DNA from 3 places in the Cupriavidus sp. SW-Y-13 genome. Region 3 is predicted to be linked to each of the others. Evidence: predicted binding sites of a transcription regulator. Region 3 holds the regulator's gene; each other region holds the start of a gene.
The links. Region 3 encodes sigma-54, which starts transcription at its own class of promoters, with help from an activator protein. Its sites were predicted from a motif close to TGGCANGNAANCTGCTTT; they were not measured.
Positions count from the first base shown of each region.

Region 1: a site for sigma-54 is predicted at 3,963-3,980, ahead of GA566_RS23940 (nitrate- and nitrite sensing domain-containing protein). Genes of this name have one in related genera too.
Region 2: a site for sigma-54 is predicted at 5,626-5,643, ahead of GA566_RS33330 (pilin). Genes of this name have one in related genera too.

Region 1 covers NZ_WHLX01000002.1:1,871,858-1,879,742, forward strand. Annotated here, with positions in the region: gene GA566_RS23930 (bifunctional protein-serine/threonine kinase/phosphatase) at 1-1,485, opposite strand, end outside; gene GA566_RS23935 (formate/nitrite transporter family protein) at 1,519-2,331, opposite strand; gene GA566_RS23940 (nitrate- and nitrite sensing domain-containing protein) at 2,619-3,926, opposite strand; gene GA566_RS23945 (sigma-70 family RNA polymerase sigma factor) at 4,068-4,571, shown strand; gene GA566_RS23950 (FecR domain-containing protein) at 4,615-5,589, shown strand; gene GA566_RS23955 (TonB-dependent receptor) at 5,717-7,885, shown strand, end outside.
Region 2 covers NZ_WHLX01000002.1:1,574,996-1,582,880, forward strand. Annotated here, with positions in the region: gene GA566_RS22625 (MgtC/SapB family protein) at 1-288, shown strand, start outside; gene GA566_RS22630 (GAF domain-containing protein) at 484-987, opposite strand; gene GA566_RS22635 (tripartite tricarboxylate transporter substrate binding protein) at 984-1,961, opposite strand; gene GA566_RS22640 (gamma-glutamyltransferase family protein) at 2,002-3,831, opposite strand; gene GA566_RS22645 (LysR family transcriptional regulator) at 3,961-4,914, shown strand; gene GA566_RS22650 (YnfA family protein) at 5,119-5,436, shown strand; gene GA566_RS33330 (pilin) at 5,697-6,152, shown strand; gene GA566_RS22660 (tripartite tricarboxylate transporter substrate-binding protein) at 6,219-7,214, opposite strand; gene GA566_RS22665 (acyl-CoA dehydrogenase family protein) at 7,273-7,885, opposite strand, start outside.
Region 3 covers NZ_WHLX01000001.1:380,157-388,041, forward strand. Annotated here, with positions in the region: gene rapZ (RNase adapter RapZ) at 1-94, opposite strand, end outside; gene GA566_RS01785 (PsiF family protein) at 260-595, opposite strand; gene hprK (HPr(Ser) kinase/phosphatase) at 777-1,748, opposite strand; gene ptsN (PTS IIA-like nitrogen regulatory protein PtsN) at 1,808-2,263, opposite strand; gene hpf (ribosome hibernation-promoting factor, HPF/YfiA family) at 2,744-3,097, opposite strand; gene GA566_RS01805 (RNA polymerase factor sigma-54) at 3,148-4,629, opposite strand; gene lptB (LPS export ABC transporter ATP-binding protein) at 4,763-5,563, opposite strand; gene lptA (lipopolysaccharide transport periplasmic protein LptA) at 5,595-6,254, opposite strand; gene lptC (LPS export ABC transporter periplasmic protein LptC) at 6,322-6,951, opposite strand; gene GA566_RS01825 (SIS domain-containing protein) at 6,954-7,885, opposite strand, start outside.

The DNA of each region.
Region 1 (7,885 bases), on a different contig from region 3:
CAGCGGCACGTAACGCAGCCGCCGCAGATCGGCCCGGCTGCGCACCTGCGTCACCTGCAATCCGTAAGGGAGTTGTCCGGTCAGCATCTGGTAGGCCAGCACGGCCAGCGAGTAGAGATCGGACGCCGGCGTGCCACCCTCGCCCAAAAAGTACTCGGGCGCCGCGTACTGCAGCGTGCCCACCGGCATGATGGCCAGCGGATGGCGCGTGCCCTCTGCCAGCCCCGCTACATGAACGGTGGCGAAATCCATGATCCTGGCCGTGCCGGCGCGATCAATGATGACGTTCTCCGAACGCAGGTCCTGATGCAGCATCTCGCGCCGATGAAACGCGCGCAGCCCTGCCGCGATCTGATTGACGATGGCACGCACCTCGTCCAGGGCGGGCGCGCGATGGTCGATCATCCACTGCGCCAGCGTCTGCCCCTCCACGTATTCCATCGCCACGTAGAGGTAGCGGCGCGGCCGTTCCACGGTATGGGGGCGCAGTACGTGCTGGCTGTCGATGCGTCGCGCCACCCATTCTTCAAGCAGGAATCCGTCGAGATGCGCGGCATCGTCATGGCGATCCACAGCAGGGGTCTTCAATGCCACGTAGCGGCCATTGTCATCATCCACCGCGAGATACACATGGCTGCGCGCGCTGGTGTGGATCTCCCTGACGATGGTGTAACCCTCGAACTGCATGCGCGGGGTCAGCGGCGGCGGCAACGCCAGCCGCTCGCCATGCGCAAGCACGCCGGGCGCGTCGAGGTCCGGCAGGTCATCGATGCGCGCGATCTGCAGTGTGACGTTGTCCTGGCTGCCGCGTTCGATGGCCGTATCCACCAGCATGCGCGCTGCCGCGTCCAGATCCTCGCCATGAGTGCCCAGCGCACGATGCACATCGGCGGCGTCGAGGTGTTCGTAGGCGCCATCGGTGGCCAGCAGGTAGATCTCGCCCGGCTCCACCTCCCAACTGCGGTAGTCGATTTCGATGGCAGGCCCGGCGCCCAGCGCGCGGCTCAGGTACGACTCGGCGGACGACACCCGCACGCGATGATCGTCCGTGAGTTGTTCGAGCCGCTGGGGGTGCAGGCGATAGATGCGCGCATCGCCCAAGTGCAGCACATGGGCCTCGCGCGCCTTGAAGATCAGCGCGCTGAACGTGCAGACGTAGCCACGATCCGCATCGAAGCGCGCGTCGCTGCGGATCGTCTGCGCGTAGAGCCATGCGTTGACCGCAGCCAGCACGCGTTGCGCCGCGCGCCGCACCGTCCACGCCTCGGACGTGCAGTAATAATCCTCGAGGAACGTCCGCACGGCCGCGGCGCTGGCCACCTGGCTCACCGCGCTGGAACTGATGCCATCGGCCAGCGCCAGCACGATGCCCTTGGTCATGCGCTGCTGCCCGGCCGGCTGCGTCACGCCATGGAAATCCTGGTTGACCGCTTTCCGACCTGCATCGGAATGCTGGCCGACGGTGATCGAAAGCGTGCCGCGCATGCGAGGACGATCAGCGGGAGTTCAGCCGGAATCTCAGCCGATCACGCGCTTGGGGGCCGTCTTGTAGTGCGTGCTGTACAGTGTGGCGCCCACGAAGGTCAGACCGCCCACAAGGTTGCCGAGCACGGTGGGGATCTCGTTCCAGATCATGTAGTCCATGATCGTGAAGTTGCCGCCCAGCATCAGGCCCGACGGGAACAGGAACATGTTCACGATGGAATGCTCGAAGCCCATGTAGAAGAACAGCGTGATCGGCATCCACATGCCAATGACCTTGCCCGACACCGACGTCGACATCATTGCAGCTACTACGCCCGTGGACACCATCCAGTTGCACATCACGGCGCGGATGAACAGCGTCAGCATGCCGGCGGCGCCGTGTGCGGCGTAGCCCAGCGTACGGCCCTCGCCGATATGGCCGATCTTCTGGCCCACCGCGTTAGGGGCTTCGGAGAAGCCGAAGGTGAAGATGATGGCCATGAACAGGGCCACGGTGATCGCGCCGCCAAGATTGCCGAGGAAGACGAGCGACCAGTTGCGCAGCACGCCGCCCCAAGTGGCGCCCGCACGACGATCGAGCACGGCCAGCGGCGCGAGCGTGAACACGCCCGTCAGCAGATCGAATCCCATCAGGTACAGCATGCAGAAGCCCACCGGAAACAGCAGCGCGCCGACCAGTGCATTGCCGGTATTGACGGTGATGGTCACCGCGAACGCGGCGGACAGGGCAAGAATGGCACCAGCCATGTACGCGCGGATCAGCGTATCGCGCGTGGACATCAGCAACTTCGACTCTCCGGCATCGACCATCTTGGTCACGAACTCGGCGGGGGCGAGATAGGCCATGGAATTTCCTCGTTTTCTCGTTGGCGGACAGGCATTCGGGCAAGGCAAAAAAAAAACGACGCCCCTCTCCCCACGGTGGCTCACCGCGCGGGACAGGACGTCGTCATCCTTGACCACTTGATTTTGTCTGTTGCGTCGCACGAACCGTGCCCATGGCAGAACCGGGCAATGCCTGCAGGGCGGCAAACCCTCGCCCCCGTTGCGGTGCACAATCGGCCCGATTTTGGTGCGCACGCGGGTCACGCCGCACGCGCAGCGTCAATCGTGGTGCGCTCAAGCCGCGAACTTCAGTCAGGCCCCCCGGGCAACGGTGGTAGCGCGATGTCCGGCAGTGCCAGTGTGGCTTCCGCCACATCGGCCAGGCGCCGGTTGTTATCCATCGCCGCCTTCTGCAGCGTGCGAAAGGCTTCGTCCTCGCTCATCCCGGTACGCGCCATCAGCGCTGTCTTGGCACGCTCGATCACCTTGCGCTCCTTGAGCGCGCGCCGCGCGGCATCGAGTTCCACTTCGGTACGTGTGAGGCGTGCGGCCTGCTTCTGCAGCAGTCCCTTGAGTGATGCCACCGTCGCGGAGTCCGCACTGCCCGATGCGTCGCTGGGCATGCCGGGCAACACGGGTGCGGCGTCGGGATGTCCGGCCGCGTCGAAGAACAACTCCACCGCATGCGTGTGCGGCGGCGGGTTGTCGAGCAAGCGCCGCAGCAAACCCGCCGAATCCTGCAGATCGGCCTGCGACGACTCGATCTCGGCCTCGCACGCGGCGCGCAGCTCCTGCACCAGTTGCATCTGCAGCCGCCACATGCCGGCAATCACCTGACTGCAGACCTCGAACCATCGCTCACTGCGCTCGGCGTCGAGCGCAGCACCCGATGTCGCCGTCAGCAGCACGTGCCGCAACTGTTCGAGGTCGGCCACGGCAGGGCCGCGCGACTGGCCCTGCCAGGCTGCCAGCAGCGGCGGATCGGCAAACTGCTCCATCACGCGGAAGCTGCGGCGCTGCGCCTCGAGCAGATGCAGCACGCGCTGTTGCTGAATCTCCGTGCAGGTGCCCGAGGCAAACATCTGCGCCCCCACGGCACGCTCCTGCCCGGCGGCTTCCTTGCCCTGTAGCAGATAGACAAATGCCACCAGCGGTCGAGAGATGCCGGGGTACATCGCCACATCGGCCAGATGAAAAATCAGTTCGAGCAATGCGGCGATCAGGCGGCTGAACACCGCCACGGCATCGAGCGCGCTGGCCTGGCACTGGCCGATGCTGGCGCGCAGGCCGGCAAGCGTAGCCAAATCCAGTTGCACCCAGGCCATCAACGTCACCATCGAGGCGCTGCCCTTGTGCGACGCATCGAGCTGACTGGCAAAGCGCTCGCCCAGCCGCTGTTCGATTCGGATCGACTCCGCCATGGCTGCCTCGCGTTCCATCGCCATCCGCTGTCCGCCCGACGCGAGGAACACACTGCTTGCCCCACGCTCGCGCTGCAGCGTGTGAATCAACTGGCCGATCAGGTCCGCCAGCTCCACCCGGCTCGCCATCAGGCGCACGGCCTCGATTTCAAGCTGCTTGGCGTGGAGAACGAGTTGAGACGCGGATAAGGCCATCGAAGCGGTGTGGCGAAGTTGCGGGGGTGATGTCTTTCTGCAAGCTCTGTGCCACGGCCACAACAGCATCAATCGATATTGCGACTCATTATCATTTAGAACTACAATGTCGCTCTTTCCGTTGCGCTGCCTGTCCGCTGCATGCCCACCGCCGAGCGCCCGCTCACCGACGAAATCCATACGCTATATGCCGACCATCATGGCTGGCTGAAGGGATGGTTGCGCCGGCGTGTCGGCAGTGCGGGTGACGCGGCGGACCTGGCACATGACACGTTCCTTCGGCTGCTTTCGCGCGAAACGCCAGTAGCGGCGCGCGAGCCGCGTGCCTTCCTCGCCACCGTGGCGCGCGGCATCGTCAGCAACTTCTATCGCCGCCAGCAACTGGAAGCCGCCTACCTCGAAGCCCTGGCTGCCCTGCCCGAAGCCGAAGCGCCCGATCCCGAGACGCGCGCACTGATTCTGGAAGCGCTGATCGAGATCGATCGCCGCCTATCCTCGCTGCCTGCTGCCGTGCGCCGCGCCTTCTTGCTGTTCCAGATCGATGGCATGCCGCAAGCCGAGATCGCCGCCGAGTTGTCGATATCGATTGCCACCGTGCAGCGCCATATCGTCAAGGCGCTGCACCTGTGCTGCTTCGCTGCCTGAAGCGTCCACCGCCTCCCATCGCCACACTCGCACTCGCCCCCGCATGATCCAGACCGCGCTCCCCGCTTCGCCGCATCCGCCCATTGCCACCGCCATCACGATGCGTGCAACGGCGTGGATGGTCGCGCTGATGGGACCCGAGGTGACCGCGCACACGCAAGCGGCCTGCGCGCGATGGCGCGCCGAACATCCCGATCATGAACGCGCATGGCAGCACCTGCATACGTTCTCCGCCGCGCTTGGCAATGTGCCGGCTTCCGTGGCGCATTCGACGCTGGGCCGTCCGCCGTCGAATCCTGGCCGTCGCCGCGCCATGACGCTGGCACTGGCCACGCTCGCCTGCACCGGCGCGTGGCAGCTTCAACGTGCGATGCCGATGGAAACCTGGGGCGCCGATCATGTGACCGGCATCGGCGAACGTCGCCAGGTTCGGCTGGACGATGGCACCGTCGTCGATCTCGACACCGGTACGGCCATCGCCATCGATTTCAGTGCCACGCAGCGTCTTGTCACGCTACGTGCCGGCGCGATTGCGATCGACACCGCTGCAGATCCGAGCCATCGACCGTTCCGCGTGGCCACTGCACAGGGCATGTTGCGCGCGCTCGGTACGCGCTTCACCGTGCGGCAGGAAGACCGCATGACCGCCGTGAGCGTGCAGCAAGGCGCGGTGGAAGTGCGGCCCGCCGATGCGCCCGATATCGTCACCGTGCTGCAGGCGGGGCAACGCACGCGCTTCACGCGCCTGCATATCGATGCGCTCGACGTGGCAGACACCACTGACATCTCCTGGACGCAGGGCATGCTGGCCGTCTACGACATGCGGCTCGACACCTTCCTGGCCGAGTTGTCGCGCTACCGGCGTGGCCGGCTCGCCTGCAACGAGGCGGCAGCGGGACTGCGCATCTCCGGCGTGTTCCCGCTCGACGACACCGACCGCGTTATCACCGCGCTGCCGCACCTGCTGCCTGTGGATATCCAGATGTGGACGCGCTACTGGGTGGTTGTGCGCGGCTGATCCAGCTATCGCCTTCTTTCCTCGATAGAGATTTTTGTGCCAGTACCGTGAGGGGTTTTCGCTTTTCGGGTGGCCTACGGGATGAACGACTCATTCCGAGCGATATACCTGAAAGGAACTGCTTCTCATGGGCACACGCTTCGCGCTCACCGCCATCGCCGCTTCCCTGCCACTGTGGTCGCACATCGCCATCGCTGCCGAGGTGGCACAGGTGGCACCGGCACCGTCCGCACAGACGGCCACCCGCAGCTACGCGATTCCCGCCGGGCCGCTGCAACCTGCGCTGACGCGTTTCGGCATGGAAGCCGGCGTCATGGTTTCGTACAACGCCAGCGATCTTGCCGGACGCCAGACAGATGGCCTGCAAGGTCGCCACGGCGCATCCGAAGGATTGGCCATGCTGCTGCGCGGCACGGGGCTCCAGGCGGTGTCCGTGCCGAATGGCTTTGCGGTGCGCGCGCGCTCCACCTCGGCAGGCGATGCAGCCATCATGCTGCCCGAGGTCACGGTAGCCGCGGGCCGACCGGATGCCGAGGCATTGCCTGCGCCGTATGCTGGCGGACAGGTCGCGCGCGGCGCACGCCTCGGCCTGCTCGGCAATACGGACATGATGGATTCGCCGTACAGCAGCGCGGCGTACACGTCCAAGACGATCGAGGACCAGCAGGCCAAGACCATCGGCGATGTGCTCGCCAATGATCCGACCGTGCGCTTCACCACCTCGTCGGGTCACCTGTACGAGAACTACACGGTGCGCGGCTTCGATATCTCGTCAAGCGACCTCGCATGGAATGGCATGTACGGTCTGGCGCCCTATGGTCACTCGCCCACCGAGTTCATCGAGCGCGTGGAACTGCTGCGCGGACCCACTGCCCTGCTGACCGGCATGTCGCCCAGCGGCGCAGTGGGCGGTGTGATCAACATCGTGCCGAAGCGCGCCACCGTCGACCCCATCAACCGCTTCACCGCGAACTACATCTCCGAAGGCAACGTGGGCGGTGCGGTGGACCTGGGTCGCCGCTTCGGCCCCGACAACGCATTCGGCGTGCGCTTCAATGGCGCTTATGACGATGGACGTACCGGCGTGGACGGACAATCGAAGCGGCGCGCGCTGGGCGCCATCGCACTCGACTATGCAGGAGAGCGCGTGCGCGCATCGCTCGACGCCTACGCGAACGAAGAAGAGGTGCGAAACGGCAGCGCGTGGATGGCATCGTTCACAGGAAAAATTCCTGACGCACCCAAGGCCGGCACCAACATCCTGCCGGGCGCATGGGGCAAGCTGCGCAACCGCGCGTTCGTGGCGCGCGGCGAAGTGGATATCACGCAGGACTGGACCGCCTATGCCGGTCTGGGTTCGCTGCACTACGAGTACAGCGGCTTCATCAACGGCACGCGCGCCAACAACGTGCAGCCCAATGGCAACTACACGGGCTACACGTATAACCAGAAGGGCTTCACCGATACGTTCTCGGCGGAGACCGGCGTGCGCGGCAATGTGCGCACCGGCCCGGTCACGCACAAGCTCGTGCTCGGCTATACCTATCTCGGGCTGCGTACCGGCACGATCAACGTGACGAGCCCCGCGTTCATCTCGAACATCTACAACCCGATCACGCCGCCCCTGGCCGCATCGCCCACCAATGCGCCGAAGACCAGCGACACCACGCTGACCAGCCTGGCCATTGCCGACACGCTCGGCTTTATCGACGATCGCGTACAACTGACGCTCGGCGTTCGGCATCAGCGCGTACAGGCCAAGACCTTCAGCACTGCCGGTGCGCAGACCGCCGACTACGATGAAAGCGCGCTGACGCCGAGCCTCGGCCTTGTGGTCAAGCCGTTCAGCCCGCAGTGGTCGCTCTATGGCAACTACGTGGAAGGGTTGAGCCAGGGCGATACCGTGACCGATGTCACCGCGGTCAACTATCGCCAGACCTTCGCGCCGTACAAGACCAAGCAGATGGAAGCCGGCGTGAAATGGGATAGCGGTCGTCTGACGCAGACGTTGAGCGTCTTTCAAATCAAGCGCCCGAGTCTCATCAAGGACACCGCCACCAACACCTACAATCCCGACGGCGAACGCCGCCATCGTGGCGTGGAGTGGAACGTCTTCGGCGAAGTCATGCGCGGCACGCGCGTGCTCGGCGGCGTGGCGTACACGCGTGCCGTGCTCACGCAGACGGCCGGCGGCACTTACGATGGCAACACCGCCTATGGCTCGCCTACGTGGTCGGGGAACCTCGGCCTCGAATGGGATTTGCCATGGCACCCCGCGCTGACCCTGACGGGTCGC
Region 2 (7,885 bases), on a different contig from region 3:
CGTCAACCGCTCGATACACCCGCCGTGGAAGTTACGCACACCGTGCATGTGATCACGGCGCGGTCCTATCAGAAGACCGCGATGCGACTGCTCGAAGAAGCGCTGGAAGCCGCGCAATATCCCACGGGAGATCTGGAAGTGCGCGCGTTCGGGGAACAGGACGTGGAGATCGAAGCGGTGCTGGCAGCGACGTCAGTGGACGGGGACGTGCTGGACACGATCGTGGCCCGGTTAGGTGGGACGAGCGTGGTGAGTCAGGCGTTCTGGAGTGCCAGTACGTCGGATTGAACGCCGAAGGCGTTCGCTATGCGCTTGTTGTCTCCCCTCTCCCGCAGATATGCGCTCCCCTCTCCCGCTTGCGGGAGAGGGGTTGGGGGAGAGGGCTGGAGGTTCTGCTTGCCGATGTTGTCGCAATTTTCACCGCTGGCCCTCTCCCCCGCCCCTCTCCCACTGCGCGGGAGAGGGGAGAAAACAAGCGGGTATTCAGCGTCCAGCCACCGCCCCCACCACCATCTGCCCCAGCATCCGCAACGCCGTCAAATCCTCACCCGTCCAAGCGTCCACGCCAGCCAGGTAATTGAACGTCCCGATCACCCGGCCACCATGACACAGCGGCACATTCACCACGCCGTTCAACCCCAGCTCCCGGATGACCGCGATGTCGTCGAAGACGGCAGCCAGCGCCTCGTCGCCCTCACCAACAAAGACCTCGCCACGCACGAGCAACTGACGCGTCCAGGCCGTGTCACCCTTGATCTTCTTGCCGCCGACCGGATAGGCAAGCGGGTCCGACGACCAGAGGCGTTCGATCTCGCCACTGTCCGCATGCCACGCATTGATCGTGAGCAGGCCGGGCCCGACAATCTCCAGCGTGGCCTGTCCCACCGCATCCATCACGGCCTCGGGAGTGGCCGCACCGCGCAGGCGATCGAACAGCGGATGCAGATGCGTCTGCCAATGGCCCAGCGTATCGACGCTTGCCATCATTCCCCCTGGATGCCGAGTTCCTTGATCAGCTTGCCGTAGCGCACGGCATCGTGGCGCAGGATCTTGCCGAATTCCTGCGGCGTCGATGTCGCGGTTTCCACGCCGATGCCATCCATCTTGGCCTTGACCTCGGGCAGCGACATCACGCGGTTGATTTCCGAATTCAGCTTTGCCACCAGCGGTGCGGGCATGTTCTTCGGACCGAACGCGCCGTACCACACGGCCAGTTCATAGCCGGGAATCGTTTCGCCGACGGTCGGCACGTTCGGCAGCAGCGGCGAGCGCTTGGCCTCCGTCACGGCCAGCAGCTTGAGCTTGCCGGCCTTCACGTGCGGCAGCGTCTGCGTGCCCGCCGAGAACAGCAGTTGCGTTTGGCCCGCCACCGTATCCACTACAGCGGGCGCACCGCCCTTGTACGGTACGTGCAGCATCTGCACGCCAGCCATCTTCTCGAACAGCACGGCGCTCAGGTGATTGGTCGAACCAGGACCGGCGCTCGCATAGGCCAGCTTGCCGGGATTGGCCTTGGCGTAGGCGATCAGTTCCTTGACGTTGTTCGCCGGCACCGACGGGTTCACGACCATCGTGTTGGTCACGTAGGCCAGCAGACCCAGCGGCGTGAAATCGTCCACGCCCTTGAACGGCATGTTGGCCATCAGCGCCGGGTTCATTGCGTGCGTGCTCATCGAACCGACGAGCAGCGTGTAGCCATCGGGCTGCGCACGCGCGACCATGGCCGAACCGATGTTGCCCGAGGCACCAGGCTTGTTGTCGACGATCACCGGCTGGCCCAGCGATTTGGTCAGGTGCTCGGACAGCACGCGCGCGAGGATATCGGTGGAGCCGCCAGCCGCCCAGGGCACGATCAGCGTGATGGGCTTGGTTGGATACGCATCGGCCGCGCCGGCGAGGCCGGCGAACGATGCGGACAAAGCAGTCACGCCGCACAGCAGCGCCTTGAATACGGACTTCATGATGCAACTCCCCTTCTGTCTTCAGCGTTGTAGTAATCCTTCAGCGGCCCACGGCATAGCCCTGCATGCCGCGCGCATTGGCACCGGCGCGCAGCACCAGCCGGCCCTTTGCATCGCGCTCGCGCGTGCACGCAGACATGCGGCCTTCGGACCAGTCTTCTCCTACGCGAACTTCGTGCCCGCGTGCGCGCAGCGCATCGATGGTCTGCGCGGGCATGCGGCCTTCGACGGTGATGCGGTTCAGCGTGGTCTGGCGCGGCCAGAACGATTGCGGGAAGTGGTCCACGTGCCAGGCCGGTGCGTCGATGGCTTCCTGCAGGTTCATGCCGTGTACGGCGTGGCGCATGAAGAAAGCCAGCGACCATTGGTCCTGCTGGTCGCCGCCGGGCGTGCCGAACACCATGTACGGTTCGCCATCGCGCAGGCACATCGATGGCGACAACGTGGTGCACGGACGTTTGCCCGGTGCCAGCGTATTGGGCAGACCCGGTTCGAGCCACGTCATCTGCAAGCGCGTATTCAGCGCGAAGCCGAGCGACGGAATCGTCGGGCTCGACGACAGCCAGCCGCCTGACGGCGTGGCCGCCACCATGTTGCCGTGTCGGTCGATCACGTCGATATGGCAGGTATCGCCGACAAAGACTTCACGCTCCGCCCATTCCGCCACCGGTGGCAGCGCGGCGAAGGTGGGCTCTCCAATGCCGAAGCGCGTATCGGCAGCCGCCAGCGTGCGCTCGGCCACGGCAAGATCCGGCATGCGCGGTGCTTTGCCACCCAGCGTGCCGGGCAGCATCGTCGGCATGGCGCGGTCACCGATCAACGCGGCGCGCGACGCCAGATAGTGCGGATTCAGCAGTGCGCCAAGGTGACTGTCTTCGAACAGCGGATCGCCATACCACGCGGCGCGATCGGCCATGGCCAGCTTGGCGGCCTCGGCGATCTTGTGCACGAACTCGGGCGAAGTGGGTGCGTGGGCTTCAAGACCTGCATGGCGCAGCATGCCGAGTTGCTGCAGGAAGACCGGGCCCTGGCTCCAGATATCGCACTTGGCCACGGCGTAGCGGCCGAAGTCGAGCGTGGGCGGCGTTTCCACCACGGGCCGCCAGTTCGCCATGTCGTCATAGCGCAGCAGGCCGGTGTGCTTCTCGCCCGTGGTGTCGCGCACGGGCGTGTCCTTGCAATAGGCGTCGATGGCTTCGGCCACGAAGCCGCGATACCAGCCATCCATCGCGGCATCGATCTGGCCGGTACGGGTATCGCTCTTGGACTGCGCGGTCTCGACGATGCGCGTGTAGGTATCGGCCAGCACCGGCAGCGTGTGCAACGCACCGGGGCGCGGCACCTTGCCATCGGGCAACCAGGTTTGCGCGGAACTGTGCCACTCGTCACGGAACAGCGACTGCACGGCGAGGATGGCTTGCGAGATGCGCGGCACCAGTGGAAAGCCGTCTCGCGCATAGCCGATGGCCGGTGCCAGCACATCGGCCACGGACCACGTGCCGTGATCGCGCAACATCGTCATCCATGCGCCAAACGCGCCAGGCACCGTGGCGGGCATCAGGCCGATGCCGGGCATCATCTCCATGCCCTGCGCGCGCAGTGCTTCCGGATCAGCCAGCGCCGGCGCCGGACCCTGCCCGCAGACCGAGCGCATCGCGCGCTCGCGCTCGTTCCAGAACAGAATCGGCACTTCGCCGCCCGGACCGTTCAGGTGCGGCTCCACCACTTGCAGCACGAAACCAGCCGCCACGGCGGCGTCGAAGGCATTGCCGCCCTTCTCCAGCACACCCATCGCGGTTTGCGTGGCCAACCAGTGCGTGGAGGCAGCAACGCCGAACGTGCCGACGATCTCGGGGCGTGTCGTGAACATGGGTGAATGACTCCTGTTGCAGGCAATTGACTTGTGATTCGAGTATAGGCAGGGAAAATAACTGCCAAGATCGAATAACTTATCGTTGCATTACCATGCGGTTATACGACTTTGCTGATTCGCGCCCCCATGCCCATCGCTACTGACAAGCTGCTGCACCAGATCGTGTCGCGCCTGCGCCTGCGGCATTTGCCGTTGCTGCTGGCGCTGGAGCGTCAACGTTCGATCTCGCGTGTCGCCGCCGAGCTGAACCTGTCGCAGCCCGCCGTGACCAAGGCGTTGCGCGAGATCGAAGACATCTTCATGACGCCGCTGTTCGCGCGCACGCGCAACGGACTGGAGCCGACCGCCACGGGCGACGCGGTTCTCGCCCATGCGCGCACGACATTGGCCGATGCCGATGCATTGGGCCGCCAACTGGCCGTGATCGAGGCGGGCGGGCGCGGACGACTGCGGCTCGGCGTGATTCCCTACACGGCCCGCGCGGTACTCGATGCCGCGCTGGCCTATGGGCTGGGACAGTCGCCGCGTATCTCGGTGCTGGTGCGCGAAGGCACCACCGACGAACTCGTCAACGCGCTGCGCGGACACGAACTCGATTGCGTGATCGCGCGCTCGTTCTACGTGACTGGCGAGGACATCATGCAGCAGCCGCTGTATCGGGAAGAACCCGTGCTCGTGGTACCGTCGCAGGCGCAAGCGCGGCTGACGCGCGCTGGACTCGACTGGAAACGGCTGGCCGAACTCGACTGGATTTTGCCGCCCCCGCACACGCCGGTTCGCCGCACCATCAATACGATGTTCGCTGTTGCCGGCGTGGCACCGCCGCTGCCCATCGTCGAAACCTACTCGATCAAGCCGATGGCTACGCTGTTGCGTAGCCAGCCCGACACCATCACCATAGTGCCGCGTGCCGTGGCGGCGGAACTGGCTGAGTTGGGCGATGCGGCAACGCTGCCGTTTTCGCTGAGCTGGGATTTGCCTTCGGTGGGGGTGATGTGGCGAAGAGAAGCGGAGGTGAATGAAATGGTGGCGGGGATGGTGGCGGCGTTGCGGGGAGTTTCGCTCCCCTCTTCGTCTTAGCTCCCCTCTCCCGCAGGGCGGGAGAGGGGTTGGGGGAGAGGGCTGGAGGTTCTGCTTGCCAACCACACCGAAATTTGCACCGCTGGCCCTCTCCCCCGCCCCTCTCCCGCTCGCGGGAGAGGGGAGAAAACCAAGGGATGCGGGAGAGGGGAGAAAACCAGTGGTCGAATCTGGAATCGCAAAACGCATCAAACATCAACACGCATGAAAACCGTATCCCTCTACTTCCTCACCGCCCTCGCCGAAATCCTCGGCTGTTACCTGCCCTACCTCTGGCTGCGCCAGAACGGCAGCCCATGGCTCTTGCTTCCCGGCGCCGTCTCGCTCGCCGTCTTTGCCTGGCTGCTCACGCTGCATCCCGACGCCTCGGGCCGCGTCTATGCCGCTTACGGCGGTATCTATATAGCGGTCGCCATCGCGTGGCTCTGGCTCGTGGACGGTGTGCGGCCTTCGGTGTGGGATGTGACAGGTGTCACAATCGCCGTCGCCGGCATGGCCGTGATCGTCTTTCAGCCTCGGTAATATCAGATATAAAGGCGATTTACCGATCACTTCCCGCTGACAAAAACCGTCAATTTATGCATCATCCGCCTCACCCCTCGGTCGTGGGGTGACAAATTCCGGCAGATACATTCGCTTACACATGACAAGAAATCTCACATTTCTGTCCTTGAACGCGGCTTGAGCGTCGATTCAGGCGGTTTTTGACCCTGGCACACCTGTTGCTCTATAGATCCCCGACAGCAACACGCTGTTCTCTACAAATTACAGGGGTCAATTCCATGAAAAAAGCACGGATGGGAATCCACCAACGGGTCCAGAAGGGTTTCACGCTGATCGAACTGATGATCGTGGTCGCGATCATCGGTATCCTGGCTGCTATTGCGATTCCGCAATATCAGGATTACGTGGCTAAGTCGCAGCTCAACCGCGCCTTCGGCGAAACGACCGCCTACAAGACGGCAATCGAGGACCAATTGAACCAAGGCAACACGGGCTTCGTTGCGGCCGACATTGGCTATGTTCAATCCTCCTTGTCGACGACTGCGACGACTTTCGTCTACACCGCCGCAACGAATTCCGTTAAGGTCACGGCTACCTTGGATGGCGCCGCCAATTCCGCCATTAAGGGTACGACCATCACTCTGGACCGCACGGGTGCCGGAGCTTGGACGTGTGTCTTGGGCAGCAAGCCGGGGTCGTTCAAGCCGGCTTGGATTCCGGCAGGCTGCACCTAAGCAAATTTTGAGAATAGAGAGAACCCCGGCCTTTCCCCGGGGTTTTTTCTTTTTAGCCCACCACCCTCACCCCACCTCCCCCCGCATCCCAATCCCCTCAATCAACTTCCCATACCGCGCATTCTCAGCCGCCACCATCTGAGCAAACTGCGCCGGCGATTCACTCCTCCTAAGTTCCCCCGCATTCGCCTTCGTCGTCGCATCGAGCTTGCCGCTCGTCTGCAGCGTCGATACCGCATCGAACAGCCGCTTCGTCAGCGCCGCAGGCAATCCAGCCGGTGCAAACAACCCACTCCAGTTATCGAGCACAAACCCAGGCGGGATCGTTTCGCCCAGCGTCGGCACATCCGGAAAGTAGACCGAGCGAGCCGCCGATGACACCGCCAGTGCGCGGATCTGTCCGTTGCGCAGGAACGGCGCCGCCGTCGCCAGCACGGGCATGCCGAACTGGGTCTGGCCGCTGATCATCGCGGTCAGGATTTCGCTGGCGCCCTTGTAGGGGATGTGCACGGCGTTGGTGTGCGTCTGGTGCAGCAGGCTTTCCACGGCGAGGTGCGAGACCGCACCCTTGCCGCCCGAGCCGTAGTTCAGCGCGCCGGGCTTCTGCTTCATCGCATCGATCAGTTCACGGGCCGTCTTGTAAGGCGACGAGGCCGGTACGGCCAGCACCACGGGGCCGCCCGACACCGACGAGATGGCCGTGAAATCCTTGGCCGCGTCGTACGGCGGATCGCGGTACAGGTGGACGTTGATCACGTGCTGGTTGGCCAGCACGCCGAGCGTGTAGCCATCGGGCTCGGCACGCTTCAATGCGCGGGCGCCGATGATGCCGCCTGCGCCGCCGATGTTCTCGACCACCATCGGCTGGCCGAGCATCGGGCCGAGTTCGGCGGTCAGGCTGCGGGCCATCGAATCCGGCGCGGTGCCGGCGATGAACGGCACGATCACGCGGATCGGGCGCGAGGGATAGTTGGCGGAGGGGGCGGCTGCAAAGCCGGTGCGGGATACGATGCCGCCCAGTGCGGCAGCGCCCGTCGTGGCAAGCCACTGACGTCGGTTCATGTCTGGTCTCCTGTTATGGCCGGCGCGCGGTCTGATGCCGCGTCGTCGTGGGTCTTGGTCAGGCCGAAGCGGGGTCGAGGATGGCCTTGGCGATGGTGTTGCGCTGGATCTCGCTGGTACCCGTGAAGATGCGGAACATCCGCAGCTTGCGCCAGGTCTGCTCCACGGGATGGCCGCGCGTCACGCCGAGGTTGCCGTGAATCTGCACCGCCTTGTCGGCCACTTCGAAGCAGCGCTCGGAGACGAACAGCTTGCACGCCGCCGCCTTCATGCGCAGGTCCGCGCCGGCATCGGCCAGCAGCGCGGTCTGGGCGATCATGCTTTCGCACGCCCACAACGCCGCCGCCATATCGGCCAGCATATGCTGGATGGCCTGAAAGCGCGCAATAGGTCCACCGAACTGGCGACGCTGCCCCGCATATTCCACCGATGCCTCGTACGCACGCATCGCCAGCCCCAGCATCGACGGGCAATGCAGCAGCCGGTTCACATTGATGCGCGACATGCCCAGCTTGAACCCCCTGCCCTCGCCGCCGAAGATGTTGGCGCGCGGCACGCGCACGTTCTCGAAATGGATGTCCGCGTCGATATGCTGGCCCGACATCGGCACATACTCGGTGCTCACCGTCACGCCGGGCAAGTCGAGGTCCACCAGCACCGCCGTGATCGAT
Region 3 (7,885 bases):
GGTTGTCGACGCAGTAGTAGCCCGCGTCTTCCAGAACGTTCAGGGCAACCGACTTACCCGAGCCGGAGATCCCGGTGATAAGAATGATCCGCATAGCGACGCAAGGATAGCACCGCATGATGGCCGCGTCATGACAGCGCTTCTCGATTGGAGGTTGCGGCGGGCATTTAACGACAGAACGCGCCAGATGCTAAGAAAAATGGCGAACCGCATCCGATTCGCCATTTATCGCCTGGAACCGCCACAGGGCGGATCAGGATCAGGCCGGTTTGGCCGACAGGCACTCGCTCTGCGCCTTCTTGTATTCGTCGCCCTTCTTGCCCTTGTTGGCCTTGGCGCAGGCAGCCATTTTTTCCTGCTGGGTTTTCGGCTCGGCTGCGGCGGCCGGGCCAGAGCCGGACAGGCATTCGCTCTGGGCCTTCTTGTACTCGTCGCCCTTCTTGCCCTTGTTAGCCTTGGCGCAGGCTGCCATCTTTTCCTGTTGTGCCGTCTTGCCCGATTTCTCGGCCGCAGCCGGAGCCGATGCGCCTTGGGCAAACGCTGCCGTGGCGAACAGCGGGGTCACCAGCACACACATCGCGATCAGTTTCTTCATGCTTCTCTCCTGGCTGTGGAAAAACACTTTCATGGGCAATCCGAACGGGATGGCGGCCATTACAGCACAAAACGGCGCGTGTGCGGCTGCCGTTGACGCAGCGGCAGGCCAGCTTGTAAGGAAATGAAAACGCCCGCTGAATGAAGCGGGCGTTTGCGGGAAAGCGATGTTCGGAAAATGCCTAGAGCAACCGGCCCTGTCCGCGTGACACCACATCGGCTTGCATGGCCGCGCGCTGCCGGTCCATGAAGTCGCGCAGCGTGTCGATGCCGCGCAGGCGCAGTATCGTGTTGCGCACGGCGGCTTCCACCAGCACGGCGAGATTTCGACCGGCTGCCACCTGGATCTTCACCATGTGGATGGGCAGGCCGAGCACGTCGAGGTATTGCGAATCCAGCGGCAGGCGCTCGAACTCGCCATCGTTGCGGCGGACGAGTTGAACCACGAGCTTGATCTTCATTTTCCGGCGTACGGCCGTTTCACCGAAGATCGTCTTGATATCGAGCAGGCCAAGGCCGCGCACTTCGAGCAGGTTCTGCAGCAGCGGCGGGCAGCGGCCCTCGATGAAGTCTGGACCCAGCCGCACGAAATCCACGGCATCGTCGGCCACGAGGCCATGGCCGCGCGAAATCAGTTCGAGGCCCAGTTCGCTCTTGCCCAGGCCCGATTCGCCCATGATCAGCACGCCCATGCCGAGGATGTCGAGGAACACGCCGTGCATCGTCACGCGCGGTGCCGAGATACGCGACAGGTACAGGCGCAGGTGATCGATCACGGCCGCCGACGATACCGGCGTGGTGAACAGCGGCGTGGACGAACGCGTGCAGCGCAGTTCGAGGTCGGGCGGCGGCTCCATGCCGTCGGCGATGACCAGGAAGGGCGGCTCGAGCAGGATCAGCTCGCCCATCTGACGCTTGCGCGGCTCGTCGTCGAGACGCTGGTAATAAAGGATTTCGGGTTTGCCGAGCACCTGGATCCGGTTCGGGTGGATCAGGTTCAAGTGGCCCACGAGGTCCGCCGCGGAGGTGGCTTCACGCGCGAACTCGACATCGAAGGCGCGGTCCGCACCTTCAAGGCCGGCGACCCACGACAGTTTGATGTCTGCTGCGTTGTCGTCGAAGATCGACTGCGAGGTGACGCCGGTGAGTTCCATGCGGGATGACTTTCAGGAGGGGGCGGTAGGACAGTGGGCTGCGGCGGGCGATTCCGGCGTTAGGGATGCCAGTCCGATAGCAACTGGTGGACGGCTTCCGGCGTGGGCAGCGTCGCCAGCCCTTCGCGCATTTCGCGGTCCGACAGCAACTGGGCAATTTCGGAAAGAATTTCCAGATGCTGCTGCGTGGCCTGCTCGGGCACCAGCAGGAAGATCAACAGCGAGACCGGCTTGCCATCGGGCGATTCGAACGGGATGGGTTCCGCCAGGCGCATGAAGCCCGCCAGCGGCTGCTTCAGGCCCTTGATGCGGCCGTGCGGAATGGCAACTCCAGCGCCAAGCCCGGTGGAACCCAGGGACTCGCGCGCAAAGAGGTTGTCGGTAACAGTGGCCCGCGCCACGCCATGGTTGTTCTCGAACAGGAGCCCGGCTTGCTCGAAGACCCGCTTCTTGCTGGTGACGGTGACGTCGAGATGGATGTTGCCAGGTGGCAGCAGTTTGGCCAAACGATTCATGGGCGATGCACGAGAAGTCCGAGTGACAAGCCGGCGCGCATGGACCGGCCCGCCGAGTTGGGGGCAATCAGGATATTGAGGTGCCAGTCGCCCGCATTGGAGCGTCCGGCCATTATAGAGCAGGGCTGCCACGCACTTGTGCGCTGCAGCGTCGCGCCTGCGGACTTCCGCCGCGAGGTCGTCGACCGGTTTGCCCACCCGAAATACTGCCCGACCCGTGCGCCTTCAGGGCGCACCGCCGGTTCCGCATGACGGGACCGTTCTGCCTGTGATTTGTGGTGCAGCATACACCGACATGCGAGAGATGCGAACACCTTCGGTGTATCAATTCGTCGCTTAGTGGTGTCGAGGTAACGCGTGAGGAATGGAAAGTTGTGCGGCAACCGGACGCCCCATCAAAAAAGCCGCGCAGATGCGCGGCTTTGCTCTCTTACTGTCAGTCCTCTCAGGACAACTGAAACTGTCGTTTCGTTGCGCTGGTTATTGTTGCTGTAGCTGCGCTTCGGCCATCTGGTACTTGACCGCCTCGCGGTCATGCCCTTGCACGCGATCCTTGTAGCGGATCACCTGGCGGTCGAGCTTGTCGACCAGACAGTCGATCGCCGCGTACAGGTCTTCATGATGGGCTTCGACGAAGATGTCCTTGCCTTTGAGGTGCAGATTGATTTCCGCGTACTGACGCTTGTCCTTTTCCTTGTGATTGTCGACTGATAGCAGCACGCTTACGCCAATGACCTGATCGAAATGTCTGACAATTCGCTCCAGTTTCGTTTCCACATACTCACGCAGCGGGGGCGTGATGTCGAGGTGGTGTCCACTGATCTTGAAGTTCATAGCGCTTCTCCTTCTGAAAGAGCCGCACCAGGCAGGCGGTTACGGCTCGGCTACAAAGACTTGCGGAGATTCACTGCGGGGATTTTCAATGCTTCGCGATATTTCGCCACCGTGCGGCGTGCGACCACAAAGCCCTGTTCGCCCAGCAGTTCGGCGATGCGGCTGTCGGAAAGAGGATTCCTGGGGTCTTCGGCTCCTATCAGTTGCTTGATCAGCGCGCGTATAGCCGTGGATGAGGCCGCGCCACCCGTCTCCGTGGAGACGTGGCTTCCGAAGAAGTACTTCAACTCGAAAGTACCCATCGGCGTGGCCATGTACTTGTTCGTTGTGACCCGGGAAATGGTCGACTCGTGTAAACCCAGTGTATCGGCAATTTCACGCAAAACCAAGGGGCGCATCGCGATTTCCCCGTGCGAGAAAAAGTTCTTTTGACGCTCCACAATCGCCTGCGACACCCGCAGGATCGTATCGAATCGTTGCTGGATGTTCTTGATGAGCCACCGCGCTTCCTGCAGCTTTTGCTGCAGTCCGGCAGCCCCTGCCTCGCCCTTCGCACCGCGCAGAATCTGCGCGTACATATCGTTGATGCGCAGGCGCGGCATCACGTCCGGATTGAGCTGCGCGATCCATCCGCTGCCGCTCTTGCGCACAAACACATCCGGCACCACGAAGTCCGCTTCCGGACGGCTGTACGCGTGTCCTGGATACGGTGCGAGGGAGCGGATCAATTCGTGCGCAGCCTTCAATGCTATTTCGTCCACCTGCAGGGCTTTCTTGAGCCGGGTGTAATCCCGTACGGCCAGCAGTTCCAGATGATGATTGACGATAGTCAGCGCCAGTTCGCGCTGCGGGTGCTTCAACCGCTTCAACTGCAAACTCAGGCACTCCGCAGCGTTGCGTGCCCCGACACCGGGTGGATCGAAGCTCTGCAGCAGCGTAAGTATCGCCTGCACCTCATCCACTTCGAACTCGAGTTCTTCCGGGAGTTCCGAACAAATTTCCTCGAGCGAGGCGCTCAGGTAACCGTCGTCGTCGAGCGACTCGATCAGGAAAATGGCCAGGCCCTTGTCGCGCACCGAGATCTTGAGTGGCGTGAGCTGCTCCATGAGGAACTCGCGCAGCGTCGGATCGGCGTCGCGCAGTTGCATCGGCGTCTTCTCGTCTTCGTCGCCTTGCGGGCGTCGCGCGAAGTCGTCGAGGCTCCAGTCGTTGCCGTAGTCCTCGCTGCCGGTATCGTTGTAGTTTTCCTCTTCGCCACCCGCCGCGCCATCGGCACGTTCGGTGCCGTTGGCCTGGGGTTCGGCCGGTGCGGGTGCCGGTGCGGTCTGGAGGTTGACCGAGCCGTCCGCGGCCACGCGCAGCGGACTATCCAGCCAGTCGTTCTCGCGCTCGAGCAACGGATTTTCCGTCAGCGCCTGCTCCACTTCCTGCTGCAGTTCCAGCGTGGAAAGCTGCAACAGCCGGATCGACTGTTGCAGCTGCGGGGTCAGGGCCAGATGCTGGGAGAGGCGGAGCTGAAGCGAAGGTTTCATGCGACCTATTCTATGCGCATCTTTCCGTTGTTGGAACGGAATTTGCTAGAACCTATCGCCCAACCTTGCGTGATCGGAAACGGCTTTGGAAAAACGGTGTGCAGCGTGGGCAGAAATTGCCGCACCGCACGCATCACATGCGGAAATTCTCGCCCAGATAGACGCGGCGCACAGATTCGTTGGCGATGATTTCCTCTGGCAGGCCGGATGCCAGCACCGTACCTTCGCTGATGATGTACGCGTGGTCGCAGATGCCCAGCGTCTCGCGAACATTGTGGTCGGTAATCAGCACGCCAATGTTGCGGGCCTTCAGGAAACTCACGATCCGCTGGATTTCGCCCACGGCGATAGGGTCCACACCGGCAAACGGTTCGTCCAGCAGGATGAAACGCGGCGACGACGCGAGCGCGCGGGCAATTTCCACCCGGCGGCGCTCACCGCCCGACAACGACAGTGCCGGGTTGTTGCGCAGGTGCGCGATCTGCAGGTCGTCCAGCAGGGAGTCGAGCCGGCGGTCGATCTCGGCCTTGGTCAGCGACTTGCCGTTTTCCACCTGCAGCTCCAGCACGGCGCGGATGTTTTCCTCGACATTGAGCTTGCGGAAGACCGACGCTTCCTGCGGCAGATAGGACAGGCCCATGCGCGCGCGCTCGTGGATCGCAAGGCCGCTGATGTGCTTGTCGTCCAGCACGATGTCGCCTTCGTCGAGTGCCACCAGCCCCACGATCATGTAGAACGATGTGGTCTTGCCCGCGCCGTTCGGACCCAGCAGGCCCACCACTTCACCGCTCTTGACGTCGAGCGACACATCCTTGACCACCGTGCGCGTGCCGTAGCGTTTCTTCAGATGGCGGACGACCAGCGTGCTGCTGTCGGTGCGGACGCTCGCAGCGGAAGAGGCGGCAGGGGAGGCGAGGGTGGCGGAGTCGTTCATCGGATACGGAGGCGATAGAAGGGGCTGTGTTTCAGGGCTTGGCCGGGGCCGTGGACGGCTTCAGGTCCAGCGGGGCGCCGCTCGCGGCGGGGGCGCTGGCATCGGCGCGCGGCGACAGCACGGCGCGTACGCGGCCCGACGGGTTGCCCGCGGTGGTGTTGTTGTCGCCGCCGGTGGCGGTGTAGTACTCGTTGCGGCTGTCATAGGTGATCACGGCGCCGCGGATTTCGTCGAGGATCTTGGCGCCGACGCCCGAGACACGTGCCGCGCGGGCATGGCCGATCAGCTTGTTGACCTCGGTCTTGCCATCGTATTCGATGCGGTCGCCCCAGCCGTCGATGTATTCGTCCACGCCGTCGCGCTTCTGGCGGATGTACGCCTGGCGGCCCGGCTTGGACGTGGCAATGGCGTACTGGTAGCCCTCGGGGTCCGTGCGCAGTTCGGCAGCGTCGGATTTCAGCACCATCGTGCCCTTGGTCAGCACCACGTTGCCGGTGAGGGTGTAGATCTGCTTGACGTCATCGTAGCTGGCATTGTCCGCTTCGAGCACGAGGGGCTTGGCCTGGTCCGCGCGCTCGGCAAAAGCGGGCTGGACCATGCTCATGGCGAGCGCGAGTCCGAGGGCGGCTAGGGCCGTCAATCGGGCGGGCGCCGGGCGGCGACAGGACGATGTCGACAGGGATGCAGTCATGTTTGGCAAATGATGAGATAGGGAAGGCGGCCAGGCGATGCGGCAGGACGAGCCTGCCAGCCGGGTGTCACTGGGTCCTGGCCTGCCCCTGCGGCGGGTTCATGACGATCGTGCCGCGTACGTTGCCCAGCAATTGTACTTCGCGGGTGACGTTGTTGAAGATCAGCCCGTTGGCCGTCATGACCGAAGGTCCGCGCGTCAGCTCCACGTTCTTGTCTGTCTTGACGATGTCGTCATTGACGAGCAGCTGGAAGTATTGCGACGTGGCGGTCATGCGCGGATCCTTCGACGGATCCACGCCGGCCTGCCGCACGATCACGGCGTTGCCGTAAAGGTCGATGATCGTGCCCTCGGCGTTCATGACGCCGCGATTGGCGTTGGCGGTCACGGGCGGGCGGTCCGGCTGGAAGGCACGCATGGCCGGCTTGGTCACGTCGTAGGTCTGGTCATCCTCGAAGTGGACCATCTTCACTCCGGTGAAGCGGATCTTGGTCGTGCCATCCGCAGCCAGTTCCGTGGCCGAGAACCGTTCCATCCAGTAGTCCGGTTCGTGGCGCTTGGTGCGTGACTGGTCTGTGCCGGTGCTCGGCGAGTTCAGTTGGACGAGCCAGAACGTGCTGCCGGCGACGATGGCCATCAGCAGCAGCGGCAACAGCCGCATGATCACGCCCGTGAGTCTGGACAGGAAGTCCGGCATGTTCAGATGACCTTGGCACGCGTGAGGTCATGGATGTGCAAGGCACCGACCAGGCGGCCGTCGTGGTCGACGACGAGCAACTGGTTGATGCGGTTTGCTTCCATGACCTGCACCGCTTCCACCGCGAGCTGGTCCTGGTTGACCATGCGCGGGTTGCGGTGCATGACCTCGCCGATGGGCACGGTCTTCCAGTCGGTCGAGGTCTCCAGCAGGCGGCGCAGGTCGCCGTCGGTGAACACGCCCACGGCGCGGCCCTCGGGGTCGACGACCGCCGTCATGGCCATGCCCTTGCGCGTGATTTCCATCAGTGCCTGGGCCAGCGGCGTGGTCTCGCGGACTTCCGGCACGGCGTTGCCCGAGCGCATGACGTCGCGCACATGAGTCAGCAGCTTGCGGCCGAGCGCGCCGCCCGGGTGCGAGCGGGCAAAATCTTCCTCGCCGAAGCCGCGCGCGTCGAGCACGGCCACGGCCAGCGCGTCGCCCAGCGCCAGTGCGGCGGTGGTGCTGGCCGTCGGCGCCAGGTTCAGCGGGCAGGCTTCCTGTGCCACGGCGCCATCGAGATGGGCGTCGGAGAGCTTGGCCAGGTTCGATTCCGGGTTGCCGGTAATAGAGATCAGGCTGGCGCCAATCCGCTTGACGATCGGGATGATCGACAGCAGTTCGGCGGTCTCGCCGGAATTGGAGAATGCGATCAGGACGTCGTCCCGCGTGATCATGCCGAGGTCGCCATGGCTGGCCTCGGCAGGATGTACGAAGAACGACGGCGTGCCGGTGGAAGCCAGCGTGGCCGCCACCTTGCGGCCGATGTGGCCGGACTTGCCGATACCGGAGACGACCACGCGGCCCGTGCAGCCGAGAATGATCTCGACGGCCTTCGCGAAGGCGGGCGTCAGGCGTCCGGCCAGCGCCGAAACGGCGTCTGCCTCGATCTGGA